2 regions of the Marinobacter sp. V34 genome follow, and region 1 is predicted to be linked to the other one. Evidence: predicted binding sites of a transcription regulator. Region 1 holds the regulator's gene; the other holds the start of a gene.

Region 1 (5,883 bases):
GACTCGAAATCCTCGATGATATCGGCGAGTTCCTGAGCGTTCAGCTGGCTCAGGAAGTAACCTCGGATATCATCGTTCAGATACTGGAGGACTTCGCCTTCAAGCTGCTTGTCGACCAGGTTCCAGAGTAGGGCACGCTGGCGGGGTGGCGATGATTCGAGCAGGTGGGCGATGTCACTGGGGCTCAGGCCGCCATTCAGGATGCGGGCAACCTGTTTCAGGGCGCCACTGTCCAGCGCTTCGCTCAGGGAGCGAAGGCGTTGGCGCGCTTGGCTTTTCTCCAGAATATCGGTCATGGATCACCCACAGTCAGAAAACCCTCGTATTATAGCGGAGTTAGGTAACATAGGTGAGGAAGAGTTGTAGGTGAATGCCGTAGACGGGCGAGGATTCCCGGTGCGGGCGATTATTCGCCTTCCCCGAAGTAATCGTTGATCAGTGTGACCAGCGCGTCGACAGCTTCGGATTCATCCGGCCCGTCTACAATCAGCTCCACTTCTGTCCCTTGGCTGGCGGCCAGCATCATCACGGGCATAATGCTTTTTGCGTCTACCTGTCGACCTTTCCGGCTGATTTGAATGCTACTTTCGAATTCGGAGGCCTTGGCGACCAGCTTGGCTGCCGCCCGGGCATGGAGCCCAAGTTTGTTGATAATGGTAATGGGGCGGCGGATCATAGGCGCTTCAGCTTTCCCTGCTTTGCAGGTGGGGCAGTTCGGTGTGGCGAACCTGCACGTTGCTGTATTTGCCCGAGAAATAGCGGCCGAGCTGATCGCAGATATAAACCGAGCGATGCTGGCCACCGGTGCAGCCGATGGATATGGTCATGTAGCTGCGGTTGCTGTCGGCAAACGATGGCAGCCAGTTTTCCAGGAACTGGGTCAGATCGTCGACCATCTTACGGCTCAACGGCTCCTTTTCGAGAAAATCGATGACCGGCTGGTCGGTCCCCACGAACTGCCGAAGGCTGGTGTCCCAGTATGGATTGGGCAGGCAGCGCACATCGAACACATAGTCCGAATCCAGTGGCACGCCATGCTTGAACCCGAACGACTGGAATAGCAGCGCCAGTTCCTGATGGCGCCTGCCAGCGACCCGTTGCTTCACCATATCCCGGAGCTCGTACATGGACAGCCCGGTGGTATCGATGTAAAGGTCCGCCAGCTTGGAAAGGGGCTCCAGAAGCTTCTTCTCGTTACCGATGGCCTCCCGCAAGGAGGTTTTGTCATCACTCAGCGGGTGTTTCCGGCGCGTGGCATGGAAGCGTTGCAACAGGGATTGTTCATCGGCGTCCAGATAAATGATTTCTATGGTGACGCCGGTATCCTGAAGGCTGCGGTAGATATTCTCGAAGTTGCTCAGTTCTCCGGAAAGGTTGCGGGCGTCGATGCTGACAGCCATCTTTCCCAGCCGGCCGGGAGAATTCTGGTTGGTGGCTTCCTGTGTGAGAGGGAACAGCAGGCCAATGGGCAGGTTGTCGATGCAGTAATAGCCCAGGTCTTCGAGAACGTGTAACGCGGTACTTTTCCCGGAACCTGATCGGCCGCTGACGATGATCAGTTTCATAGCCCGTTCACCTTGGATATGGAGTTATTCAGCTTGTCTCGGCTGTCATCCGGCGATAAAGAGAGGCTGCATCGGTGCACTGACGCAGTTGGTCGCAGAATGCGCGCTCGTTGAACTTTTCAGCAAGCTGGCTCAAAAGCTCAAGATGCTCGCTGGTGGCTTCCTTGGGGACGATCAGGGTAAAGACGAGGTCCACCGGCTGATTGTCGATGGCATCGAACGCAACGCCTTCTTCCAGGGTCAGCAAAGCGCCGACCACGTGATCCAGCCCTTCCAGGCGACAGTGGGGGATCGCAATGCCTTGTCCGATACCTGTGCTTCCAAGCCGCTCGCGAGCGACCAGGTTGTTGAATATCTCGGTGTCGCTGAGCAAAGAGTCGTGCTGTTGGATCTGCTCGGCAATGGTTTCCATAACCCGCTTTTTGCTGGACGTAGGCACCCGGCAAAGGGTCAGCTCCGGCGCGAGAATGTTCTCGATAGTCAGGGATGTGTCGGTCATGAATCGACTGCAGTTCCGTAAAAAAAGGCTGCGGCACGTGTTGCCTGGTAAGCCAGTGCCGCAGCTCGATTAACTGTCATGCAGGGGGAGTCGTCCTAGCGGGCGCCGTTCCCATGCATCCGGTCTACGTTCTTTTCTTTGTGCTTCAGGATCTGCCTGTCCAGCTTGTCTACCAATGCGTCAATGGCAGCGTACATATCGCTGTTTTCGGCCTTTGCGTGAATCTCACCACCTATCACGTGAAGCGTAGCTTCCGCCATCTGGCGCACTTTTTCCACCTCAAGGGTAACCTGGCAATTGCTGATATGGTCGAAGTGCCGCTCAAGCTTTTCAAATTTGCCTGATACGTAATCTTTCAGTGCGGGAGTCAGTTCTACGTGATGGCCTGAAATATTGAGTTGCATAGGCTTCTCCTGTTTTCAGCTTGCCGGCACCCGTCAGGATGCCAGCTGTGTGCCACAGCGTTATGCTGCAGGCGGTATACTTTCAGGAAAGGGCTCTCCCCGTGAGGCCGGGAACAGACGCTTCCTACACCAATCGTTTTCGCTCGTTGGACGGAGGAATGTGCATTGCCTCGCGATACTTGGCCACGGTTCGTCTAGCCACCTTGATACCCTGGTCTCCTAGCATGGCTGCAATTTTGCTATCGCTCAATGGCTTTTTCGGAGTTTCCGTCGCAATCAGTTTCTTGATCATCGCGCGGATTGCCGTGGATGAGCACTCTCCACCCTCGTCGGTACTAACATGGCTTGAGAAAAAATACTTAAGTTCAAATATGCCCCGCGGTGTGTGCATGTACTTCTGGGTGGTGACCCTTGAAATGGTCGACTCGTGCATTTCCACCGCCTGGGCAATATCAGAGAGAATCAATGGTTTCATGGCTTCCTCGCCATGATCCAGGAATCCCTGCTGGTGCTCGACAATGCGCGTGGCCACCTTGAGTAGGGTTTCGTTGCGGCTTTGCAGGCTCTTGATGAACCACTTTGCTTCCTGCAACTGGTCTCGCAGGTAAGTGTTGTCGGCACTGCTGTCCGCACGCTTTATAAGAGAAGCATAGCTTGCATTCACACGAATGCGCGGTGCAATTTCAGGATTCAGTTCCACGCGCCAGCGCTCATTGTGTTTGCGCACGATCACATCAGGTATGACGTAGTCTGGCTCGCCCTGGTCCAGCGTGTCGCCAGGGCGCGGGTTCAGCCCGGTAATAAGCGCCAGCACGTCCCGTAGCTGTTCTTCTTTCAGGCGACTGCGGCGCAACAGTTGGGCGTAATCGCGATTGCCCAGCAGGTTTATATAGTGGGTGATCACCAGTCGCGCCTGGGCCAGCCAAGGCGTTTCCGGGGGCAGTTGGTTTAGCTGGATCAGCAGGCATTCCTGCAGATTACGGGCGAATACGCCAGGTGGGTCGAAGTGCTGAAGACGGTGAAGAACGGCTTCCACTTCGTCCAGTTCCAACGGGTCTTCATCGGCTTCGTCCACCATACCTGAATGAATTTCCTCAAGCGGAGAGGTCAGGTAGCCGTGGTTATCAACCGCATCCATCAGGGCGTGGGCGATGGCCTGATCCCGCTCGCTCATGGGCGTCAGATTCAGTTGCCATTCCAGGTGGTCCTGAAGTGTCTCTGTGGGGGAGTTGCGGGTCTCGAAGTCGTGGTCGTTTTCGTCGTCGTTACGGGCCGCTGAAGCGGGCGCTGACTGGTAAATGTCATCCCAGGCGGTGTCGACGGGAAGGTCGTCGGGAATGGTGTCGGGGCTGTCCGTTTCGGATGACCAGTCAGGCCCGTTCTCGGATTCGTCCCACTCCGTTGCGGTGTCGGAGGTGGTGTTGGATTCCTCGGCCGACGCAGTTTCAGAGGATTCGTTGTCACTGTCCGTTGATTCCGGATTCTGGTTGTCGTCGTCTTCCGAGGTTTCCAGCATTGGGTTGGATTCCAATGCTTGCTGGATTTCCTGCTGGAGATCCAGGGTGGAGAGCTGCAGAAGCCTGATAGCCTGTTGCAGCTGGGGCGTCATGGTCAGGCTTTGGCCCAGCTTTAACTGTAATGAGGCTTTCATAACCATGGTTCAGGATCCGTCACTCGGTCTCTCTCTTCCGTCACTCAGGCTCTCTCTTTGCGTCACTCGGGCGCTCTCTGGAGCCGGGGTTGCACAAAAACTCTTTGTATGCTGGCTACTTGCCGCGCCAAGCAAGTTCTTTGCCGAGTGTACTACAGGCGAAACTCGTTGCCCAGATACACTTCTTTGACCTGCTGGTTGGCCAGTATATCGTCCGAGTTGCCAGAGGCAATGATGTGGCCGCCACTGACAATGTAGGCATTCTCGCAGATATCGAGGGTTTCCCGCACATTGTGGTCGGTGATCAGTACGCCGATGCCCTTGTCCCGCAGGTGCCGGATGATCTGCTTGATGTCGCTCACTGAGATGGGGTCGACCCCGGCGAAAGGTTCGTCCAGCAAGATGAACGCCGGCTCCATCGCCAACGCGCGGGCGATTTCCACCCGCCGACGCTCCCCCCCTGAAAGGGCCATGCCAACGCTATCGCGGATGTGGGTGATGTGAAACTCTTCAAGCAGTTCCTCTAACTTGGCCTCTCGGTCCGCTCGCTTGAGTTCGCGGCGGGTTTCCAGGATAGCCAGTATGTTGTCGCGCACGGTGAGCTTGCGGAACACGGAGGCTTCCTGGGGCAGGTAGCCGATTCCTTTTCGGGCTCGGCCATGCATGGGTAGTGGCGTTATGTCCTGATTGTCGATGGTGATGCGACCATTGTCGGCGGGGACCAGGCCAACAATCATGTAGAAGCACGTTGTTTTGCCCGCGCCATTGGGGCCAAGCAGACCGACGATCTCGCCACTGCGAATTTCCAGGGAAACGTCGATGACGACCTTCTTCTGCTTGTAGCTTTTTGCGAGGTTACTGGCCCTGAGAACTGCCATCGGTATCCTGTCCGTTAGGGTTATCTGAATTGCTGCCGGAGTTGCCGCGCGGCTGGATGACCATTTCGACGCGACCGCTGCCATCGCCCTGGTCAGCGGCGCCTTCCGCAGTTACCACGCGCTCGGCGCTGTCGTAATGAATCACGTCACCGCGGAACAGGTTGCCGCCCTGTTCAATCACGGCTTCGCGCTTAAAGGTGACCCGGTTGTCGGAGGCGGACCAGGTGATGGTCAGGGCGCGAGCGTCGGTTTCACCCTGGCCTTCCATGGCAGGCTGGCGATAGCGTGCCGGGGTACCGGTGGCTTCAATGCGACTGACGCCGTTTTCATCCCGGTGAAGTACAACCTTGTCCGCCATAAGGTTGGCATCGCCCTGGCTCATTTCAACGGAACCGGTATAGGTTGCAATGCCCTGACCTTCGTCGAGCCGTGCGTTATCGGCGTTGACCGTGATGGGTTGGTCGGACTCCAGGTCAAAGGCGGCAGCGAATGGCATGCCAACGGTCAGCGTTAGTACCAGAGCAATCGCTGAGATCACCGGGCGCGACACAACCGATTGGTGTCCTTTGGGGTGAGGATGGGGCATGAATTTACTTGCCGGGCTCATAGCGTCCTTCCACTTGAGAGTCGAGTTCGAGGATTCGGTCATCAATCCAGGCCTTCATGCCGGTTGCGCGGGTCAGGCTGAACGAGTCGGTCAGTTCCACCGGGGCATCTGTATAAACTGTACGCTCAGCGTTATCCAGTGTCAGTGTCGACGTAGTTAACGTCAGTGAGCGCCCACCTTGGGCTTGCTGGGACACATGAACATCCCCCGTCAAGTGGACCAGGTCGTCAGCTTCCATGAATTGGCCTTTGTTGGCCTGGACTTGCCAGGGTGCGTTGC
Region 2 (5,883 bases), on a different contig from region 1:
TTGTACGAGCGTGCCGGTTTGTCTCCACTTAATGACGACGAGCTGGCCGGTGTGGCTGGGCAGGGTGATCAATCGTTGTTGGATCGTATTGCCAATGTGTCTGCCATGGCCGGTAATCATGACGGTACAGGAGAGGTTGACCCGGATGCCATTGAAGGCCTGAAACTAACGGCGAACATTTTCGTGCCGGTGCTGAGCTTTCTGGATTCCGATCTGACGATATCCGGGGTGCATTATCGGGATGACGTTCCCCGTTACGCGGTCCGTGACGATGGCGGGCTCACCTTGGCCTTCCCGGAAAGGATCGAACAGATCCGCATGGACAATATACGGGTCAGCGGCAGCCAGGGGCCATCGATGGGGAACATTGCTCTCGACAATATCCGCTTCCATCCGGATTCACAGATGACGATCTACACTCGATAATGAGGTGTTTTGGGCTCCGATGTTTACGGAGCCCAACGGCCAGTCAGGCGCTCGCCAGGATGGTACGGTGTGATACGGCTTTTTGCTCGCCCTGAGCGCCGTAGAGGGTCTGGTGGCCAGCAACACCGCGAAATATATCAGTCAGACGTGAAAGGCGTTTCTGCAGATGGCTGACAACCCGCCCATTATTGCTATTCAGCTGGTGACAGACCTTAAGGCGTTCATCGGCGTCCCGCCACAAGTCGTACACATCTGACAGGCCTGCACTGAGAATAAAGCGCGAGGGTGCTCCGTTTTCAGGTCGAAAACCCATTGATACCAGCAGGCGGATTTTCAGTTTGGCCCGATCACGAACCTGACCCAGCAGAGTGTTTTTCTCGCCAGTCAGGGTTTCGAGTTTACGGATATCAGACGTGGAAAGGCAGGCTTTTTCCTGCTTCAGGATGTCCGCCAGGGATTCAAGTTGGCGGATATCCTGGGATAAAAGGTCTTTCAATTCATCAATTGCGGCCATGATTTACTCACCCGAAAATGCTTTCATCCATCTCAAGCATTTTCTGGGCCAGTTTCTCTGCGTCAATCTTGTAAGAGCCGCTTTCCAGGGCAGAGCGGATCTGCTCGATACGATCATCGTCCATTTCCGGATAATTACCGAGCTTCTGTTCGAGCTGTTTCAGGTTTTTCGCCTGGCTGCTCAAATTGACATTTTCACCGCGGGCACTTTGCGCCTGGGTCTTTGCCTGCTCAGCCGTAGAGGGCTGAGTGCTCTGGGCACCGGAAGATTTGTCGGCCGTGGTTTTCTGGGTGTTGACCTGGCCTGGGCCTATTCCATTAAAGTCAACTGACATAACGTTACCTGCTTAGCTGATCAGCCGCGTTGGGCGGCTCCACGAATTTCATACCTGTCTAACGGCATGGTTTGACGTTTCTTTAGCGATTTTTGCAAGAGTTAAATGACACTCTTGTCATCTTTCCCAAAAGCCGGCAATAAATTGCCGTTTCCGGTGAATCAATGCCGGGAACGGGGCTACATGGGAATCTCAACATGGCCGGGTGCAGTCACACGGGCACGCACAGTACGGGAAGACGAGAGGTTCTCAACCAGAACCTGTTCTCCGATGCCGCCACTGGCCAGGGCCTTACCCCTTGAGTTTACCGAAAAATTGCCGCTGCGGGCGCTGATGATAACATGGTCTCCCCGTTCGATCGCTGCGGGCGCCAACACCAAATCCGGGGTAAATACGGTTCCGGCGTTCACTCCACGGCGCATTTCCATGCCCACAAGTTGCTCGACGTTGGTTATTGCACCCCGTCGAATCGAATTCACTACCACGTGATCTGATTGTATTGCCGTTTTTGTCAGCCGTTCGCCGCGGCCGAGCGGGCGGGCGGCGACCATGGCTTCACCGGTTATAGTGACCGATACCGGAAGGAACATGCGCCAGGGGCGGTCACCCTCGCAGGATACCAGCAGCGAGGGCTGCGTGGTCTTCCAGGGGTCGCCGCTGAACGACACACTGAGTGGTTTCTCACAGGTAGCGAGCGAGAGGCGGGCGTCGAGTTGGCCGGTATCGTAGGAAACCGTAAAGCCTTCTTCTGCCTGAGCGCCTGAAAATGCCGCCAGAAACTGTTCCGCGCCACCGTGAATCTGTTCCGCCGTGGTCATGGAAGCCATTGCAGGGCAGGCCGATACGGCGATTAGCAGTATGATAGTCAAATTGGTAATGCGCATACGCGGCAGTTTGTCCTATGCTGTCATTAATCAGGCAAGGCCCCGAGTTCGGGAATGTCCTAATGATTTCCGGATCCGGCCGTTAAACCTATTGAGTGAGTCAATAAACCGGCACATAGCTGGTATCAAGCGACTTTATAGATCAACGCAGCAAGATGCGTGCCGGCAGCAAGATGTTTTGAGCGGGAGATAAAAAACGATGGCAGGGGTATTAGACAGTGTAAATCAGCGCACCCAGCTGGTGGGGCAGAATCGCCTGGAACTGCTGTTATTTCGCCTTCGCGGCCGGCAGATGTACGGTATTAACGTCTTTAAGGTCAAGGAAGTGCTGCAGTGCCCCAGGCTGTCATCGTTGCCGAATAGTCGCCCTATGGTGCGGGGTGTAGCCCATATTCGTGGCGAGACTATCCCTATCATTGACCTTGGCATGTCAATCCGGCTTCCCGGTATTCCCAAGGAAGAAATGGCCACCAGCTTCGTGATCATTACCGAATACAACCGCAAAACCCAGGGTTTCCTGGTGGCCGGTGTTGACCGCATCGTGAATATGAACTGGGAAGACATCCTGCCGCCACCCAAGGGTGCGGGCAAAGACGTTTACTTGACGGCGGTAACCCACTTTGAAGACAAGCTGATAGAGATTATCGATGTTGAAAAGATACTCTCCGAAGTCTCTCCCTTTGAGGAGGATGTCACCGAAGACGTTCGCAACCGTAGTTCAGAGCGGGTGCCCGGCCATCTGCCGGTACTCGTCGTGGATGATTCCGCCGTGGCCCGACGTCAGATAGAACGATGCCTCACGGCCATCGGTATGGAGGTGGTGACAAAAAATGACGGCAAGCAGGCCTTGGATTACCTGAAAGAGATTACGGCGGATGGTTCTCGCGCCGTCGACCACCTGTGTTTGATCATATCCGATGTCGAAATGCCCGAAATGGACGGGTACACTCTGGTCACCAAGTGTAAAAATGAGCCTGCAATCAAGGACGTATTTATCATGCTGCACACGTCCCTGAGTGGTGTGTTCAACAAGGCTATGGTGCAGAAGGTAGGCGCTGACGATTTCATGGCTAAATTCAGCCCCGATGAGCTGGCCGAACGGGTCATGGAAATTGTCGATCGCGAGCAGTGACGCTCTTCCGTTACATCCGAGTCACTCGATAATGAGATCCAATGAAAGCTGAAATAACGCCACAGGAATACGAGGCCTTTAAATCATTCCTGCAGGATGCGTGTGGCATTTTGCTCGGGGAGAACAAGCAGTACCTGGTAAAAAGCCGTTTGCGGCGCATCATGGAAGAGAACAAGCTGAGTACCCTGGGTGACCTGCTTGATCGCGTGAAACGAACTGGTCGTAGCAGTTTGAAGGAAGTCGTGATCGACGCGATGACGACGAATGAAACCCTCTGGTTTCGGGACAATCACCCGTTCCGCATCCTGCAGGAAAAGCTGCTGCCGGAATTCGGCGATAGAAAATCAACACAGTCGCTTCGTATCTGGTCTGCCGCCTGTTCGACAGGGCAGGAGCCCTATTCGGTAGCGATGATTACTGAAGAATTTCGTCGCCAACGGCCGGGTAGGCTGCGGGACGTGAAGATCACCGCCACCGACATATCCAAAAGCGTTCTTGAGGTTGCCCGGCGCGGCGAGTATGAAATGATTGCCATTGGTCGGGGCCTGTCACCCGAGCGGCAAAAGCAGTTTTTCACCCCCGCAATGAACGGTAGCTGGCAGATCCGACCCCAGATCAAGAGCATGGTGGAGTTTCGGGAACTGAACCTGCTTGAACGCTACATGCTCGGAAAGTTCGATATTGTTATGTGCCGAAACGTACTGATCTACTTCTCGGCAGAGCTTAAAAAGGACATCCTGACCCGTATCCATGCCACTCTCAATCCCGGTGGGTATCTGATACTGGGAGCATCGGAATCGCTGAACGGGTTACCTCACCTCTATGAAATGGTGCAGTGCCACCCAGGGATCATTTACCGCAAGAAATAGGCCCCCCCAATGCCGATCAATGTATGGATACTGGTCGCCGCCCAGGCGCTTGCCATGTGTACAGCGCCTTTCATCGTTTTTATCGGAAGCATTCACGGACGTCTTCTGGCGCCATCACCCGAGTGGGCAACCTTGCCCGTGGGCCTTGTGGTTGTTGGGACGGTCCTGTCCATCAAGCCGGCGACGTGGATGATGGCGCGCCTGGGGCGCAAGCCGGTGATGTTGCTTGGTGCGCTGGCGGGTACGTTGTCAGGGTTACTCGGTGCGGTGGCAGCCTGGAGTGCAAGTTTCCCGTTTTTATGCGCTGCGGCGGTTGTGGGCGGAACCGGGTTGGCGGTGGTTCACCAATACCGCTTTGCCGCCATGGAGTCGGTGGCACCCGAGATGGCGGGTTCCGCCGCGGCCAGGGTCCTTCTCGGCGGTCTAGTAGCGGCTTGGCTGGGGCCGGAAATTGCGTTATTAGGTGGCGGAGGTCAGGCTGAACACCCCTTCATGGGCGGCTGGCTTGCCCTGAGTGTCGTGCAGGTGCTCGCCATGGCCGTTCTGGTGCTTGGCTACCGTGCCAGCGGCGAGCGGGTACGGGAAACCGTGGGTGAGGGCGGTCGCCCGATGACTTCCATCCTGCGGCAGCCGGTCATATGGGCGGCCATCAGCGCCGCGGCTATCGGTTACGCACTCATGAGTTTCATCATGACAGCAACACCGCTGAGCATGACGGAAGTCGCGGCTCACCCACTTGAGGATGCCAAATGGGTCATTCAGATCCACATCATGGCTATGTATTTGCCGTCGCTGATCAGTGGCTGGTTGATTCGTGTGGTGGGTATTCCAAGGATGATGGGGCTGGGATTGCTGGCCTACCTGGGGTGTGTGGCCCTGGCGTTTAGCGGCATCAGCTTTCACCATTACCTGTTTGCGCTCATCCTGTTGGGGGTTGGCTGGAACTTCCTGTTTGTCGGCGGCACCACGCTGTTGCCGCAGGGATATCGCGATGAGGAGCGGTTCCGGGTTCAGGGGCTCAATGACCTGATGGTATTCGGCTCGCAGGCGACTGCGGCACTGAGTGCTGGTGCGGTATTGGTGGCGTTTGACTGGAATGGGCTGTTGTTGATTGCCGTGCCGTTCCTGGTGTTACACGGTGTTTTGATGGCGGTTTGGCTGACGAGCCGGCCCCAGGGCAGGGGCCGGCATCCCGCCTAATCCGTTATATCAGGTTGTAGACGAACACGACGGCCACAGCAATGGGTGTAAAGTAACGCAGAACGCGATACCAGACCGAGAATGTGCCCGGTGACATGGCCAGTTCGCTTTCCAGAGTCTGTCGAGACAATGTCCAGCCGACAAACACGGCGACCAGCAGTCCACCCAGGGGCAGCAGGATATTTGCGGTCAGGAAGTCCAGAAGGTCAAAAATGGTTTTGCCTTCAAACATCGCAAACATACCCAGCGGTGTCACATCCGACCACAGGTTCAGTGAAAGGACGGAGGCCACACCCAATAACCAGCAGACGATACCTGCCCCGACGGTGCTCACCGTACGATTCATTCCCTTCTGTTCCTCTAGCCATTCAACAATGGGCTCCAGCAGCGAAATGCCGGATGTCCAGGCGGCAAAGATAAGTAACACAAAGAACAGCGTGCCGAAGAGGCTGCCCATGGGCATTTGCCCGAATGCCAGTGGCAGGGTTTGGAAAATCAGGCCGGGACCCGCGCCTGGCTCGAGG

The links. Region 1 encodes sigma-54, which starts transcription at its own class of promoters, with help from an activator protein. Its sites were predicted from a motif close to ANTGGCATNNANNTTGCTNT; they were not measured.
Region 2: flgA (flagellar basal body P-ring formation chaperone FlgA) is a predicted target of sigma-54. The motif match lies at 2,306-2,325, and genes of this name have one in related genera.

The regions. Positions count from the first base shown of each region.
Region 1 covers NZ_JBUPZY010000003.1:388,677-394,559, reverse strand. Annotated here, with positions in the region: gene mgtE (magnesium transporter) at 1-296, opposite strand, end outside; gene AC0B60_RS07305 (HPr family phosphocarrier protein) at 407-676, opposite strand; gene rapZ (RNase adapter RapZ) at 684-1,565, opposite strand; gene ptsN (PTS IIA-like nitrogen regulatory protein PtsN) at 1,594-2,064, opposite strand; gene hpf (ribosome hibernation promoting factor) at 2,160-2,468, opposite strand; gene AC0B60_RS07285 (RNA polymerase factor sigma-54) at 2,593-4,119, opposite strand; gene lptB (LPS export ABC transporter ATP-binding protein) at 4,272-4,997, opposite strand; gene lptA (lipopolysaccharide transport periplasmic protein LptA) at 4,975-5,583, opposite strand; gene lptC (LPS export ABC transporter periplasmic protein LptC) at 5,588-5,883, opposite strand, start outside.
Region 2 covers NZ_JBUPZY010000007.1:156,355-162,237, reverse strand. Annotated here, with positions in the region: gene AC0B60_RS13180 (pilus assembly protein PilB) at 1-426, shown strand, start outside; gene AC0B60_RS13175 (flagella synthesis protein FlgN) at 470-940, opposite strand; gene flgM (flagellar biosynthesis anti-sigma factor FlgM) at 948-1,274, opposite strand; gene flgA (flagellar basal body P-ring formation chaperone FlgA) at 1,454-2,158, opposite strand; gene AC0B60_RS13160 (chemotaxis protein CheV) at 2,358-3,290, shown strand; gene AC0B60_RS13155 (CheR family methyltransferase) at 3,332-4,159, shown strand; gene AC0B60_RS13150 (MFS transporter) at 4,169-5,359, shown strand; gene AC0B60_RS13145 (sodium-dependent transporter) at 5,364-5,883, opposite strand, start outside.